2 regions of the Paenibacillus sp. MER TA 81-3 genome follow, and region 2 is predicted to be linked to the other one. Evidence: riboswitches for the same ligand, from Rfam matches in the RefSeq annotation. Region 2 holds a riboswitch; the other holds the start of a gene.

Region 1 (7,405 bases), on a different contig from region 2:
AAGACGAGTGCTGCCGAATACAAGCCGCACAATTTGACCAACCGCTTCTGTCCAGAGTGCGGTTCCCGCCTCATGGAACGCAAGGGCAAGCGCGGCACACGGCTCATCTGCTCGAGCAAATCATGCGAATACAAACGCTCCGAGGAGAAGAATCTATCCAATCGCCGCTGCCCGCAGTGCCATAAGAAGATGGAATTCAAGATCGGCAAGGCGGGGAAATTCGTCCAGTGTCTGCCGTGCAACATTACGGAGAAGCTGGAGGAAGGCGGAGGCAAGGTCCGCAAGCGGGAAGAACGGCAGTTAGTCAAGCAATACGAGAAGCAAGAGCCGATAGGCAACAACTTGGGCGAACTGCTGAAGGCGGCGCTGTCGAAGCAGGACGACTAAGACCGGCAACATCTCAGCAAGCGCGATTATGTAGAGAAGGTCCAAGGGAGATGCTTACGGATGAACATCGTCATATTGGATGGATACGCGCTTAACCCGGGCGACTTGAGCTGGGAAGTGGTGCGTTCCGCTGTAGCGGGGGCGGCGAACCTGCCGCTTTCGATTGTGGAATTGAGCACATATGAGCGGACAGAGCCGGAACATATCGTAAGTCGTGTAGGAGAAGCGTCTATCATACTCACCAATAAGACGCCTTTGACGGGCGAGACGTTGCGGCAGCTGCCGCAATTGCGTTACATCGGAGTGCTGGCGACAGGCTATGATGTCGTCGATGTGGAAGCCGCAATTCAACAGGGCATTACCGTTACGAACGTGCCTTCATACGGAACGGATACCGTTGCCCAATACGTATTTGCCATGCTGCTGTCATGGTGCCACCGAGTAGAAGCTCATGATCAGGCCGTAAAACGGGGTGCATGGTCCCGACAACCAGATTTCAGCTTCTGGCTGACTCCGCAGACGGAGCTGGCGGGGAAGACCTTCGGCATTATCGGGTATGGCCGCATCGGACAGAAGGTAGCGCAATTGGCGCATGCGTTCGGCATGCGGGTGCTGATTACCTCCCGCAGCCAGCGAAATGCGCTGAACGTTCCGCATGTTCAAGTTGTGACGCAGGACGAACTGCTGGCACAGTCCGATGTGGTCTCTCTTCATTGTCCGTTAAATGATGAGACGAAGGGTATGGTGAACAAGACGTTCTTGAATCGGATGAAGTCGACGGCAGTTCTGATAAATACCGCGCGGGGCGCGCTCGTTAATGAAGCGGAGTTAGCGGAAGCAGTCGAGCAATATGTAATTGAGGGCGCCCTGCTCGACGTGCTGTCCGAGGAACCGCCCCAGGAGCATCACCCGCTCATCGCTAAGCAAGAGCGGATTATCATTACGCCCCATATGGCATGGGCGTCCCAAGCAGCGAGACGCCGCTTGCTAGATATTGCTTCCGGCAATATTGCGGCTTATTTGAACGGCATGCCGCAGCACGTCGTCTCTCGCCACACGGACAGCAGACAGTAAGACTATACATCCATCATGAAGTCATCCACACCCCGTGGTGCGGATGTTAGAGCCGACGCTGGTTTTTAACCAGCGTCGGTTTTTTTGCCGTTTTTGTGAGTAAAGTGTATGCATTTTTACAGCTCAACGGCCATATATCGGAAGAAGGCAGAAACAGTGCACAAACACAGTTAGAGCGAACAAAGGTCATTTTTCTCATTTGTAAGCGTCATTACAGCTGTTCCCTAAAATGGTAACAACATTGTATCTAAATTTTTGACAAAACTTCTTATCTTGTAACGTTTCTGTAATGCCAAAATGGTAGATTTATATTATAGTAATGTCGAACGAAGTCGCTAGAAGGAAGTGGATATGTAGAATGGTGGATAGAGGAAGGGTGACGGTCGGCAAACGTCGCCGGAGAAGTCGCAAGAAATTTATAGGACGTACGATTCTGTTTTTGTTATTTGTGGCAATCGGCATAGGCATATATGCCGCAGGGAAGAGCTTGCTTGGCACGGTATCGGCCTCTGGCAGCGATCTGATCGTGACGGAAGTAGCCACGTTCGCCTCGGCGGCGAAAGAGAAAGAGATACCGAAAGAGTTTAATGGCATGACTCGCAAAGTTGCCTATTTGACGTTCGATGACGGACCGAGTAAATACTCTAACGATATGATGGACTTATTGAAGCAACACGATATTAAAGCGACTTATTTCATGTTGGGCGATAATATGAACACTTATCCGGATGCCGTCAAGCGAATGGTAGAAGAGGGTCATTATCCTGGGCTACATAGCATGACGCACGATTTCAACAAGCTCTATAAAAGCGGCGGTTCAGGGAATTTCATCAAGGAGTTCCAGGAAGCGCAGGGTATCGTGGAGAATCTGACCGGATTCAAGCCGACGCTGATTCGGGCACCATACGGCAGCGCGCCGCAAATCGGCGAGTCGTTCCGCAAGGATATTGCGGATGCGGGCTTTAAGATGTGGGATTGGACGCTCGATTCGCTTGACTGGAAGTTTATCGGACAGCCGAACCGGATTCTCGAGCAGATCAAAGGAACGTTAACGGCAGATGTGGAAGTTATTCTTCTTCACGATCGTCAGCAGACATTGGAAGCTTTGCCTTCCATTATTGAATATATTCAGAGCAAGGGCTATGAATTTGAAGTGTATGACCCGAATGCGCATTTCGTATGCAATTTCCATCACGACAAGCGATTATAGCATCCGGACTGGGAGGTTAAGAGATTGGCAAGCTGGAAGAAATTTACCGCTATCGCGGCATTGTTGTCTGTAGTAGTAGGATTGACCGGATGCGGCGCTTCGCCGACGACGAAGATATTCGAAGCGTTCGAGAAGGCTTCTTCGGCAGAAGTGAACGTTACGGCCGCCTTGGAAACGTTGAAGACGTTGGAAGATAAGGACGAGAAGCAATATATCAATATTTTAGATCAAGGGAAACAAGACAATCGCAACGTGCAAACGTTGATTGATAATACGAACAAAGCGTTGGAAGAACGCAAACAGGCGATTGAGCAAGTGAAGGTGCACCTTGATGACGCGCGCAGCCAGATGGGAGAATTGGATAAGGCCATCGCTAAGCTGAAGGATGAAGAGTTGAAGAAGCAGGCGGAACAGGCATACACCGCTTATGTGAAGCGATATGACACGTTCAAGGCATTGCATGAGAAGTATGGTCAATGGCTGGAACGCGAGCAATTCATCTATGACGAATTGAAGTCGCAAAATACGAAGCTGAAGTCGATTACGACAGGGATTTCCGAACGGAATGAAGTATACCGGCAAGTGGAGGAATTAAAGACACAGTTCAATGACTATACGACCCAATTTAACACGTTGAAGTCCACCTTTTATAAGGGGGCTGGCCTCCAGGTGACCAATACGGAAGCCAATCAGGACGATAACGCAGAGCAGCAAGAAGGATAGTATAACAGAATCAAGATAGAGTAAAAAGAGGGCCCAAGCGCCCTCCTTTTTTGTGTGAAAATGTAGGTAGTCCGACGGCATACGAGGCTTAACGCAACCTTGCTCTTTACAGATTCAAGTACGCAGATGCGATGGAAAAGTAAATCAAGACGCCGCAAATATCGGCAATGGACGTAATGAGCGGCGCGCTCGCTGTTGCAGGATCAAGCTTCAATTTGCTGAAAATGAACGGGAGCGACATCCCGATTAAGCTGCCGACCATAACAATAACTGCCATCGTTAGCGCAACGATAACGGCAATATCGATTCCGCCGCGGAACCACCCGATGCTTGCAACGGCTAACGCCATCGTGATGCCGAGGAAGAACGCGATCGATACTTCCTTCGTGAACAGCTTGAACCAGTCTCTTAGCTTAATGTCCCCGACAGCCATGGACCGGATCATGAGCGTGGATGCTTGAGAACCCGCATTGCCGCCACTATCTATGAGCAGAGGCAAGAAGAAGACCAGGGCCACGTTCGTGGCAATTAAATCTTCAAAAGAGGCGATACCCGCTCCTGAGAATATATTCATGAAGACGAGAATGATGAGCCAAGGGATGCGTTTTTTGTAGAGTGTGTAAATACTTGCTGTTTTCAAGTTTTGCGCAAAGGACGTAACAGGCGCCATCTTATGAAAATCTTCCGTCGCTTCCTTCCGCACGACATCCAGAATATCATCGACATCGATGAGGCCGACCAGCTGCGACTGGTGCAGCACTGGAATCGACACCAGATCTTTTTCCTCAAATATTTTAGCGACCGCTTCCTGATCGACGTCGGCTGTAACCGACACCACTTGCTTAATCATAATATCCTGAACACGAATATGATCTTCGGCGGTTAATAATTCTCTTACGGAGATGACGCCTTTCAACAATCCGTTGTGGCCCGTAATATAAATATAATAAATATTCGTCATGTTTTTTCCGTGCTTGCGGTAATAAGCAATGGCTTCTTCAACCGTAAATGTTTCATGAATGGCAAGGAACTGAGTTTTCATCAGCTTGCCAGCCGAATCCTCTTTATAATTTCCAATGACAACAGGTGCTAATACCATAGTAATGGACCTCCTTCATGGTCCATCTCTTCGTTAGATGATAAGAGACGGACGTTCTCCAAATATAATTATGAATGTGCTGTTGTGCTTGCTATGCGGTTCGGGACTGGGGGAACCATCCATCTCTCATCACCTCCTGAAATAGAAAAAACATCCGCAACGAAGAGGATGTTTGGTATACGCAGCAAATTTACATGCTAAAAAATATAGCAAATACAAGTGCCATTGCCCTCTATTCGTTGAGTTTTAGCACTATGTGGCATAGGATGACGCACGCGACATCCAGCTACGTTAAAAACCACCTTAAGTCGATGGTTTCTGTTGACCCATTGGCGTCTCTCGACATTTTTGGGCAGCAGCATATCTCCACATAGGAGCCTCACCTAACGAGGAATATGAAATTATGTTCTTGACTCTATATAGTTATAGCACCTTTTAACAATAAGTCAATGATTTCGGCACATTCATTTTTTGGGGTACATGCGGGTGCTTGTCCGAATACAGTATTTTAATCTTATGCAAACAGATATTCGTTGCAAAATTCATAGTTGCAACTTCACAGAATAGGGAGTAATGTTTACATAATAGAACATTAGTTCGCATTACGCAAATATCAACATTATGCTTTATAGAAAAAGGGAGAATTATATGGATCGACTGAAGACGGAAAATCAATGCGATAACGAGATCGAGATTGTACATGTGGGTGAGGAATGCGCCGAACTGCTGGCGGAGATCGGAGCAGCGACGTTTCGAGAAACGTTCGGGGAACTGTTCCAACCTGATACGCTCGCAAAATATGTGGAAGCGACGTTCGCCCCGGGGAAGCTGGCTGTGAGCTTGCAGAAGCCGCACAATCACTTCTATGTGGCCTATTGGGATGGGAAGCCTGCCGGTTACATGAAGCTGAAGGACGGTTCTGGCCATGAATCCGTCGATACGCCGCATCCGATGCAACTGCAAAAAATTTATGTGCAAGCTGATTTCCAGCGTCACGGTATCGGGCGTGAGCTTATGAACGTCTGCCTGGCACGAATGGAACAAGCTGTCCCTTCTGCCGTCTGGCTTGCTGTACTGGAAAGCAATGCGAAGGCGGTTCATTTTTACGAGTCATTCAGCTTCGAGACAGTAGGGTTGACAGAATACCGCTTTGAAGACGCATTGTTTCGTTATTTCGTCATGAGACGGGAAGCGGACGTGTAGGTGCATTGTGAAGATGGAATGTCAGGAACACAGGACCGGGAGCCTCTTGAGGCACGACAATAAAAAAGCTAACTCCTTCGAAGAAAGAGTCAGCTCCAGGTCTTAGCCACAAAGTCCGCAACGATGAGAAAGACGACGTAAGATACGACCGCAGAAGCGATATAAGTAATTCCAGCCTTCACACGCTGTTGGAAGAAACGAACTACACCGAGACTGAGAAGCGGGCATACGATAAGCAGGAAAAAAAGCACCGTTACGAACAATTGCGGGCTTATATTGCTAATGTCTACATACGTCATGGGTCATTCACCTCTTACAATCCGAATTAAAATAATACTTGAACCGGGGTCTCTTGAATAACGGTTGACCGGCAAGCTGCGTTAGCAGACTCGCTCCGGAAGCAAAGTACCTAATATACTGTAGGGAATTCAGAGCATTTAAGTCTGCACAATGATTCACGGCAGCTTAGAACTGGCTGGCTGCTCTGCTGCTGTAATTGGCTGTGATTTATCGCGCGTGGCGCGTGTGACATACATCACAGTACTATTATAGCGATTTGTACCAAGTTCGTCTTTAATATTGTTTCCAAGTTTGAGGCAAATTTAAGGCGAAATTATGGCGAACGCTTGAAGTGAGAAGCAGTCATTAACATCCAGAAAAGCTCGAATGTACGATGAATACGTTGTATATTCACAACAATTGGATTATGATTTTTTCAATCAAAAAGTTGACTGCTCCGTGCTATAATACGGATAAATCACAGCTATAAGGAAGGCAAGGTGGAGAAGTCATGCAATATATGATAGGAATCGATCTAGGTGGAACGAACATCGTGTGCGGCCTCGTGAGCGAGCGCTACGAGATGGTGGATAAGGTGAAGCGGCCGACGGAAGCAGCCCTCGGCGTTGATCACGTTTTGGATAAGATGGCCGACATGATTGATGAGCTGTTCGCGAAAACGGGGCTGGATCGCAGCCACTTGCTTGCTGTCGGAGCCGGTATTCCGGGATTTATTGATCCGGAGCGCGGTGTCAGCATCTTTGCATCCAATTTGAAGTGGCATGACGTGGACGTTGCCGGACGGTTGAGTGTCAAGGTTGGCGTACCTGTTTTTATAGATAATGATGTGCGCATGTATGTATATGGCGAAGCGATGAGCGGAGCAGGACGTGGAGCGGGTGTCGTGCACGGTGTGACCATCGGAACGGGGCTGGCAGCTGCTACCGTGGTGAACGGTGAATTGTATTACGGCAGCGGTTTCATGGCGGGCGAATTGGGACATGTAGCGATTGACGGCGAAACGACACCATGCGGCTGTGGACTTACTGGCTGCTTGGAGTCGGTCGTCTCCGCCACGGGCATCGTGCGCCAAGCGAAGCAAGCGCTGGAAGCGGGCCGAGACAGCATTCTGCGTGAGTCATACGAGCGCGGGGAACTGAGCGCCGCTCATGTCTCGCAAGCTTATGACGAAGGCGATGCGCTCGCTGTCGACATTTTGACCTATACCGGCCAAGTGCTTGGCAAAGGTTTGGCGTACTCCATTTCGCTCCTCAGTCCGGACGTTATCGTCATCGGAGGTGGCGGGGCACTGGCTGGAGAACGACTGTTCTCATCGGTGCGCGATACGCTGCAGCGCTCGGTCTATCACGGTTATTTGGAGCGGTTGACGATCCGTCAAGGGGAGTTGATTGATGATGGCGGAGTGATCG
Region 2 (7,405 bases):
TCTTACGTTGAAAGTGTTCTGTCCGCTTTCCAATGAAAGCATCGTCACGTTCGGTCACTTCTTCCTATGTATGGTGATTATATTCCAAGAAGCACACTGCATTTATTTTTGAAAAGGTTGAATCTTTGATACAGAGATATAGCCGTTCGGAACGGCTATTCCTTCCCCTTTGCGCAACAGTTGGACGACAGGCGCCACATGCCCACGATTGTACTCGGCCACTGGAATAAATGAATGCACATAGGCCTGCGTCACTTCGCTCCCGCCGCTGCAATCGTACCCAAGTTGTAATGCTGGGGTCCCTCTCAATTCAATGCTTTTGCATTCCATCACATGTGCATAATCCGCAATATGAACATCAAATTCACGGACAGGCAGCTTGATTTCCAACAGTATATTTCCAATGTGCCTATTCATCAGTTCATACCCTAGATCGTCAAAGTAAGTGCAGTATTAAGCCAGTTGGGAAAGGGTTCAAGAAATCCTTCGGTTACATAACGATCCTAAAATTGCTCTGGTATATTGGGACATGCTGCTGGTCTTCTTGCCAACAAGCCGCTATCCGGAGAAAAGATTTCTTCCAGCTTGTCTGCATGAGTATAGTGATAATACGTTACCGTTCCAGCTGCCAACTCTACGATTCCTTCGTCTGGAGTGAATCCATACTGACTGAGCGATAAGCCTTCCTTTTCCAAAAACGGTTGTCCTAATCTTGTCATGTGAAATCACCTACAGTCTATTACTCCTAATTCGTGACGTTAGACTGCGTTCTGCATCCACACGCCTGTGCACGGCTTCTTAGCTTCTTCTGGCCAACTTGCCACTCGCGTCTTTCCATACTTGCATACCTAAGCACATTCCGCATTGAGTACGCTTCATTTGCAGAGGCAAGGTGTTGCAATCTGAATGAGGGGGAGAGTGGTTAAAAGGATGCGGAAAGGACATATCTTCTCCGGACAGGATAGAGTAACTCTAGCTAATTTAGCCGTCGTGCACTAGCTGTTCAATAGCTCATCTACCCATGCATAGCATCTTTCCAACTGCTCGTCACTGATTCGATCAGAACGATGTTCGAACATAATTTTCACATTTCGATTTTCCTGTCGAACGATTCGCAAATACTTCGCTATTGGCGCCCAGCCCTCCTCCGGACGCAATTCAGGCAATACCGGGTAATGTCTGTTCTGAATCCCGTCGGCAGCAACTTGCGCATTACTCAAATGAATGATATGGGCATACTTGGTGAATTTATGTACAACGAGCTTAGCATCGAAATGCGGATCCGTTTCATCCTGTAAATGCAATCTGGCCGTATCCAGGCACAATCTAATTCTGGGATACCTATCCAATAAGCATTCAAGAAAGTCCGTCTCGTATATATATTTATTCAAGCCGTCAAATTCAAGCACCGGTGTAAATCGATACTCCTCGCTTTTGTCCGACAACCATGCAAATAATAGCTCACTCTTCTCGGAAAACTCCGCGAATGAATATTTACTCTCATACACATACTCGCTTTCATCCGTGAAGCGCCACAGACTCCAATCTACCCGATCATCGAGAATTACGGGCTTCGGATAATGAAATAACACGTAATCGGGGTTGACCGAAGTCATATAATCCAAAGACAGGCTTCAATTCCATGAAATCCTAATTTGAAATCTCTTTTGAACTTTTTATCATCAAAACCTCCGTACTGACCGATCATAAACTGCTTCAACATCATTCCCTCTTTTCAGGTGGCGCTTGTCACTGTCTGCCATGGTTAGATCTACTATGCAATATACCATATAATACCTACCAAAAATAAGAAGATACGAATAGAACCCCATACGAGATTCTGCTAACCAACAGAAGCTTATACGGGGTTATTGTCTTTTTATTATGATTGGTGTTCGTATCATTTGTTACGCTCATCGGCTTATCGAATGTATGGCTTAATCGTATGAAACAACTTGTGAGAGTCTACAGTGATGTTATCGTTCTCTTCGAATATATGAAGCTCATACACGTCCGGGTTGGTCAGCCGCTCCCACTCTTCGAATCCGAAATCATTCGTGAAATGATTCAGAAGCAGCGACATCAAATTTCCGTGGGTTACGATCGCAATATTGTGTTTGGTACTTTCAAGTGCTTCATCAATGACTTCAAGCCCACGATTCATCGCCTCCCGCGACGATTCTCCGCCTTCATACTTCAAATCTATATCCGCATAGGTCTCCTTTAATTTATCAAGCCAATCAATCATGTCATATGAACATAGCACTCGTTCCTGAAGTCTGGCATCCGTATGGACGGAGATTTGCAGCAATTCAGCTAAGGGACGGATTGTTGAAACCGCTCTCAAATAAGGACTTGCAACGATTCGTTCAATACCTCGGTGAGCAAGAAAGTCTCTTAGTTCCTTCGCCTGCCTTACTCCCTCCGTTGTCAACGGAGCCTCTGGCTCTTGTCCTGCGGCCTGGCAATGCCTAATCAGATAGATACGTTTCATGGAGATACACCACCTTGATTTCATTCTAGAAACGATGTGCTTTTTACGTCTGTAAGCGAATGGCAGCTGCTGCCCTGCACCACTTTAATCTACAAAGTTCTTCTGTCCTTCGTTGGATATCAGCTCCAAGTCTCGCTGTTCTATTTCGCTGCAAACTCGATTTCAAAGAAAGGGAATCCTTCATCTTCCTCTGGAATGGGCTGATAACCTAAGCGCATATAAAAACTCGTCGATGTGGGATTTGCGTTCCATTGCAACCACGATGCTCCGTTATGCTGTGACCATTCTTTCATACTCTCAAAAAGAGCGGCGGCGATTCGATTCTTCCTGTATGGTTCGAGCACAAAAAGATCATGCAATCGGAATAGCTGTTGTCCCGAGCGCAAATGCGGCCCATAATTTTGCACCCAGCCATACCCTACAAGCTTTTGATCTACAGCCGCGATAGGCAAATAATGCTGTCTATTCTGAAAAATGGATAAAAATCGGGATTCGGCTAATTCCTTGGCATCGGTTGCTCCTCTGCGCTCAAGCAGGTTCCAGACTTGGTCCCATTCGCTTTCTGCTGCCGCTCTAATTTCAACATCGAATTGCTTCATGTAATATTCTCCTTCCACAGGTAGAAAGAAACCCGCATAACAGCCTCTTGAATAGCAGCAGCGGGTACGGGTTTCTAATGCCAGGTCATCGTTATGGTTGGGGCTCAAAAAAATGAAGACGATTGCCAAAGGGATCCGTAATAGACAATCACTTATCGTCGTGATCCAAGCCAGGACGAGCATGTTTATATTGCTTTGTTGTGAGTCGTTCATACAGGTATTCAATGTTAGCAACAGCAATACTCTTTCGCTTTCTCTACGTTAAATATACGAAAGATCGGTGTGACCGTTTTCATTTGAAACAAGTATATGCCATATAATTCCACAAGTCTAGCTTTCCACTTCATTCGCATCCGTGGAGACGGATATGACTTGCGAATTACGCTCCAGAGAAAACCTCTTTGTTCGACAGCAGCCCGATAAAATGAGTGGCATTATCCGAAGGAAGCTCATTCAACATCGTTATAGCATACTGATGATCGAGCTCCAGAATGTATTTTTTTTGCTGCAGCGGATGAAGCTCAGCGAAAATATGCCCAAATTCAGCTGGGGACAAGAAGGAATTCCTTAAATTGATATTCATTTAGCCTAATCATCATACAAGACTCCTTTCATCCAAAATGTTTATGCCTTCCGCTTGACATCACAAATTCTCGACATCCACCTTTAACACATGGTCCACTTTCTTAATGTAATAATATATTTCCGTCGTATATTGATTTTTCGGCACGGACAGCACCAAATCGATGAGCTGTCGTTCGTTATCGAGATCCTTAAGCTTTAAATGCCGTATTTTGAATTCATCTTTTTTGGCATGGCCAAACTGACCTTTACGTTCGAGCATCTTGATTAATTCAGTCATGCGCAAATTGGATTCCACTACAATCTTGACGGCGACATCGTACCGATTCAGCCTTGCCGGTCCAATTGATTTGATGAGGTAGGGCACGACATTAACAGCCGCAATCATCAGGATGACGCCACATGCCGCTTCCGCATAGAACCCTGCCCCGATCGCAATGCCAAGCGCCGAAGCTGACCATATAAGCGCCGCAGAGGTCAGGCCCGAAATAACCTCGTTGCTTCTTCGCAAAATGACACCCGCCCCAATGAACCCGACTCCGCTTACAATCTGCGCGGCCAATCGCATCGGATCCATATTAGGGTGATCCGCACCACCAAATTTGCCGAATGCTTCAATCGAAACGATGGTGAGTAGACAGCTGGCAATACAGATGATCATACTAGGCCTTAATCCCAATTGTTTTTGTTTAATTTGTCTATCGATTCCGATGAGCATTCCAAAAAATAAAGCAAGTCCCAGCTTCAGCACTATTTCCATAGTCAACGGCATCACCTCTCTATAGATCAAAAAAAGCTCCCCCGGAAAGGGAGAGCTGGCAGTGTACTTGTGTGGCTCACATGTCAAATAAACCTGCTTGAACAGACCCATCCTGCTTGATGGGATCGATGAAAATCCAAACACGGGGAACATGGGAGCGGCAAAAGAACAGAGCTCTTCCTCTTTACAGCAAATGAACAGACTGAAAACATGACATTTCGGCCTGGGCTGCTATCCATGAATATATTCCCCCTTTCCAACAAATATAAATCCTGCAAGCATTCTGGATTTTACTTCAGATGAATCATGTTGTCAATAGGTGTCTACATCGAAGTTATCGCTGGCGATTCTTCTATCATTTCTCCGACTCCCCGGATTAGCTTCTTCACAATATACGTTTTAGGCTTGAGCACAGACAGTAAATAGTGAATGGCTACTTCGGGATCAACCTTGTCCCCACAGGTGTAACAATCCAAAGCTGCGAACCCTTTTTCCGGATACGTATGAATCGAGAGATGGCTCTCTGACAATAACAAAAGTACGGTAGCCCCTTGGGGCTCAAATTGCTGTTCCGACACGGACAACACGGTTGCTCCACATTTTTCTGCGGCTTCGATCAGTTGGTTCTGTAAAAATTCAGCATTATTAATCCGGTCAAAATCAACTTCCCATAAGTCAGCCACGACGTGTCTTCCATACGTAGAGTAGGTCATTTGGCATTTCCCCTTTCTGGGGAGAAGACAATCAGCTTGCTGTTCCCAGCCTGATTATCTGCTGATGGCAGCACCATGCGAGCGCTTATCCTCCCCGCTCCTTGTTATGAGTAGTTTTGATTGCGATTGTCGACTGTCACTACTGTCCATGGTGCATACCCCCTTTGTTGCACACAAAATAGTAAAATACTGACAAGAAAATCGTACTTCCTGACCATCCAATTGTCAATCCTAACAAACTGCTTTGTTATGCCCATTTTTCTCATATTTACCGAACCGCATACACAGCAGCAGTATCTCTTTGAACAAATTTACAGCTTGACAAACGAAAATATAAGACTTAAGATGACTAGGAATTAAATAAGTCCTCGTTAGGTGAGGCTCCTATACAAACAGAGGCCACTGCCCAGAAATATCGAAAGATGCCCATGGGTAGAACAGGAACTGCCGGATTAAGGCTTTTCTTAAGGTGGCTAAGAGACATTGCATCTCTTTACGTTGTATAGTGCCAAAACTCGACTAGGGGGATCCGGAAGCTTTTTTGCGTGCGTTTCTAACCCTCTAGGTCTCCTGGAGGGTTTTTATTTTGCAGAGGGGGGAACATCCTTGGACAGTGGACCAACCAGCCGATTATGTAAGTTCAACCGATATCCTGTACTGAAGGAGAGCTGGCTTTGTCATGCTCTTGCGTGTTTCCCATACTTTTATTTCCATTCAAACTGCAGATGCAGGCGGGTGTATTTAAGTATGCGCAGTTGAGACATGCAAGCCCATGATGAATGCTCGGAACACTCGCTCTCCCTCCAACAGGGAGAGCTTTTTTGCGTTCAATTTGAAGTGAAGTAGAACAGGCGCTTTCAATCGAAAACGCCTGTTGTGTAGAGAGGAGTTAGAATAATGAACAAACCAATGAAAGATAAAGAAATGCAAAACCGCGAGATCGCGGAACGTTTAATCCAAGCTTCCATCGTCCACGAAGAGGATTTGATGGAAGAGTTTGGCACAAGTTCTGGGGGGCTCACGGACATAGAAGCCAACAAGAGACTGGAGCAATATGGGAAAAATCAAGTGGCGCACGAGAAAACACCAGCATGGTATGTCCAATTGCTTGCCTGCTTCAAAAACCCGTTTATTCTCATCCTGCTTTCCTTGGCCTTATTCTCATATATCGCCGATGATGATGTCGAAGCCGTCGTCATTATTACAACCATGGTCACTGTTAGTGTCATCATTACATTCACGCAAGAATTCCGTTCCGCACGCACCGCCGAGAAGCTGAAGGAAATGGTCAAAACGACAGCAACGGTGAACCGTCAATCTAAGCGCAAAGAAATTGATCTGGAACTGCTCGTCCCCGGTGATATCATCCATCTCTCCGCAGGCGACATGGTGCCGGCAGATGTCAGACTCGTTCACTCGAAGGATCTGTTTGTCGGAGAATCCGCTTTGACCGGTGAAGCGATGCCTGTGGAGAAGCTGGATACGCTGCCGCGCGGCGCCTCGAAGTTGGCTCGCAATCGCAACCAACTGACGCCCACCAATGCGCTGGAACTGAACAATATGTGTTATATGGGCACGAATGTAATCAGTGGTTCAGCCTCCGCTGTCGTTGTGTCGACGGGTGACCATACCTACTTCGGTTCAATGGCCAGCACCTTAATCGGCAAGCCGCCGCTTACGAGCTTCGACAAAGGCGTCAAGAGCGTTACCTTCGTGCTTATTCGCTTCATGCTCATTATGGTTCCTGTTATTTTCCTTATCAACGGGTTCACAAAAGGAGATTGGATGGACGCGCTGTTCTTCGGCTTATCCGTTGCGGTCGGCCTTACGCCGGAAATGCTGCCGGTTGTCGTGGCTGGCAATCTTGCCAAAGGCGCATCGATTATGGCGCGGAACAAAGTGGTCGTTAAACGGCTCAATTCAATTCAGAACTTCGGTGCCATGGACATCTTATGTACGGACAAAACCGGCACTCTGACTCAGGACAAAATTATTTTGGAACGTCATCTGGACATCAATGGCGAAGATGATAATCAAGTGTTGGAATATGCTTATCTGAACAGCTACCACCAGACTGGGCTGAAAAACTTGCTGGATGTGGCGGTTCTGGAGCACGCGGAGCTGTCGGATGTGTTGGGCGCAGAGAATAACTATTCGAAATTCGATGAGATTCCGTTCGACTTCAACCGCCGCCGCATGTCCGTCGTACTGGAGAAACGGGGCAACGGACATCTGCTCATCTGTAAAGGAGCTATGG

What was found. Region 2 has a riboswitch for magnesium ahead of mgtA (magnesium-translocating P-type ATPase). Riboswitches for the same ligand answer to the same signal wherever they lie in the genome.
Region 1: linked by a shared signal. The riboswitch ahead of mgtE (magnesium transporter) and the one ahead of mgtA (magnesium-translocating P-type ATPase) in region 2 are both predicted to bind magnesium.

Annotation. Positions count from the first base shown of each region.
Region 1 covers NZ_JAMAWB010000024.1:75,725-83,129, forward strand. Annotated here, with positions in the region: gene M3650_RS26100 (DNA topoisomerase III) at 1-387, shown strand, start outside; gene M3650_RS26105 (D-2-hydroxyacid dehydrogenase) at 448-1,461, shown strand; gene M3650_RS26110 (polysaccharide deacetylase family protein) at 1,820-2,671, shown strand; gene M3650_RS26115 (YkyA family protein) at 2,696-3,394, shown strand; gene mgtE (magnesium transporter) at 3,501-4,493, opposite strand; M-box (ykoK) riboswitch at 4,717-4,891, opposite strand; gene M3650_RS26125 (GNAT family N-acetyltransferase) at 5,142-5,696, shown strand; gene M3650_RS26130 (hypothetical protein) at 5,786-5,995, opposite strand; gene M3650_RS26135 (ROK family protein) at 6,487-7,405, shown strand, end outside.
Region 2 covers NZ_JAMAWB010000002.1:12,124-19,528, forward strand. Annotated here, with positions in the region: gene M3650_RS02290 (NUDIX hydrolase) at 1-33, opposite strand, end outside; gene M3650_RS02295 (hypothetical protein) at 103-417, opposite strand; gene M3650_RS02300 (hypothetical protein) at 504-719, opposite strand; gene M3650_RS02305 (apurinic/apyrimidinic endonuclease family protein) at 996-1,616, opposite strand; gene M3650_RS02310 (histidine phosphatase family protein) at 1,922-2,494, opposite strand; gene M3650_RS02315 (GNAT family N-acetyltransferase) at 2,635-3,306, opposite strand; gene M3650_RS02320 (magnesium transporter MgtE N-terminal domain-containing protein) at 3,473-3,649, opposite strand; gene M3650_RS02325 (MgtC/SapB family protein) at 3,737-4,435, opposite strand; gene speD (adenosylmethionine decarboxylase) at 4,759-5,148, opposite strand; M-box (ykoK) riboswitch at 5,509-5,681, shown strand; gene mgtA (magnesium-translocating P-type ATPase) at 6,046-7,405, shown strand, end outside.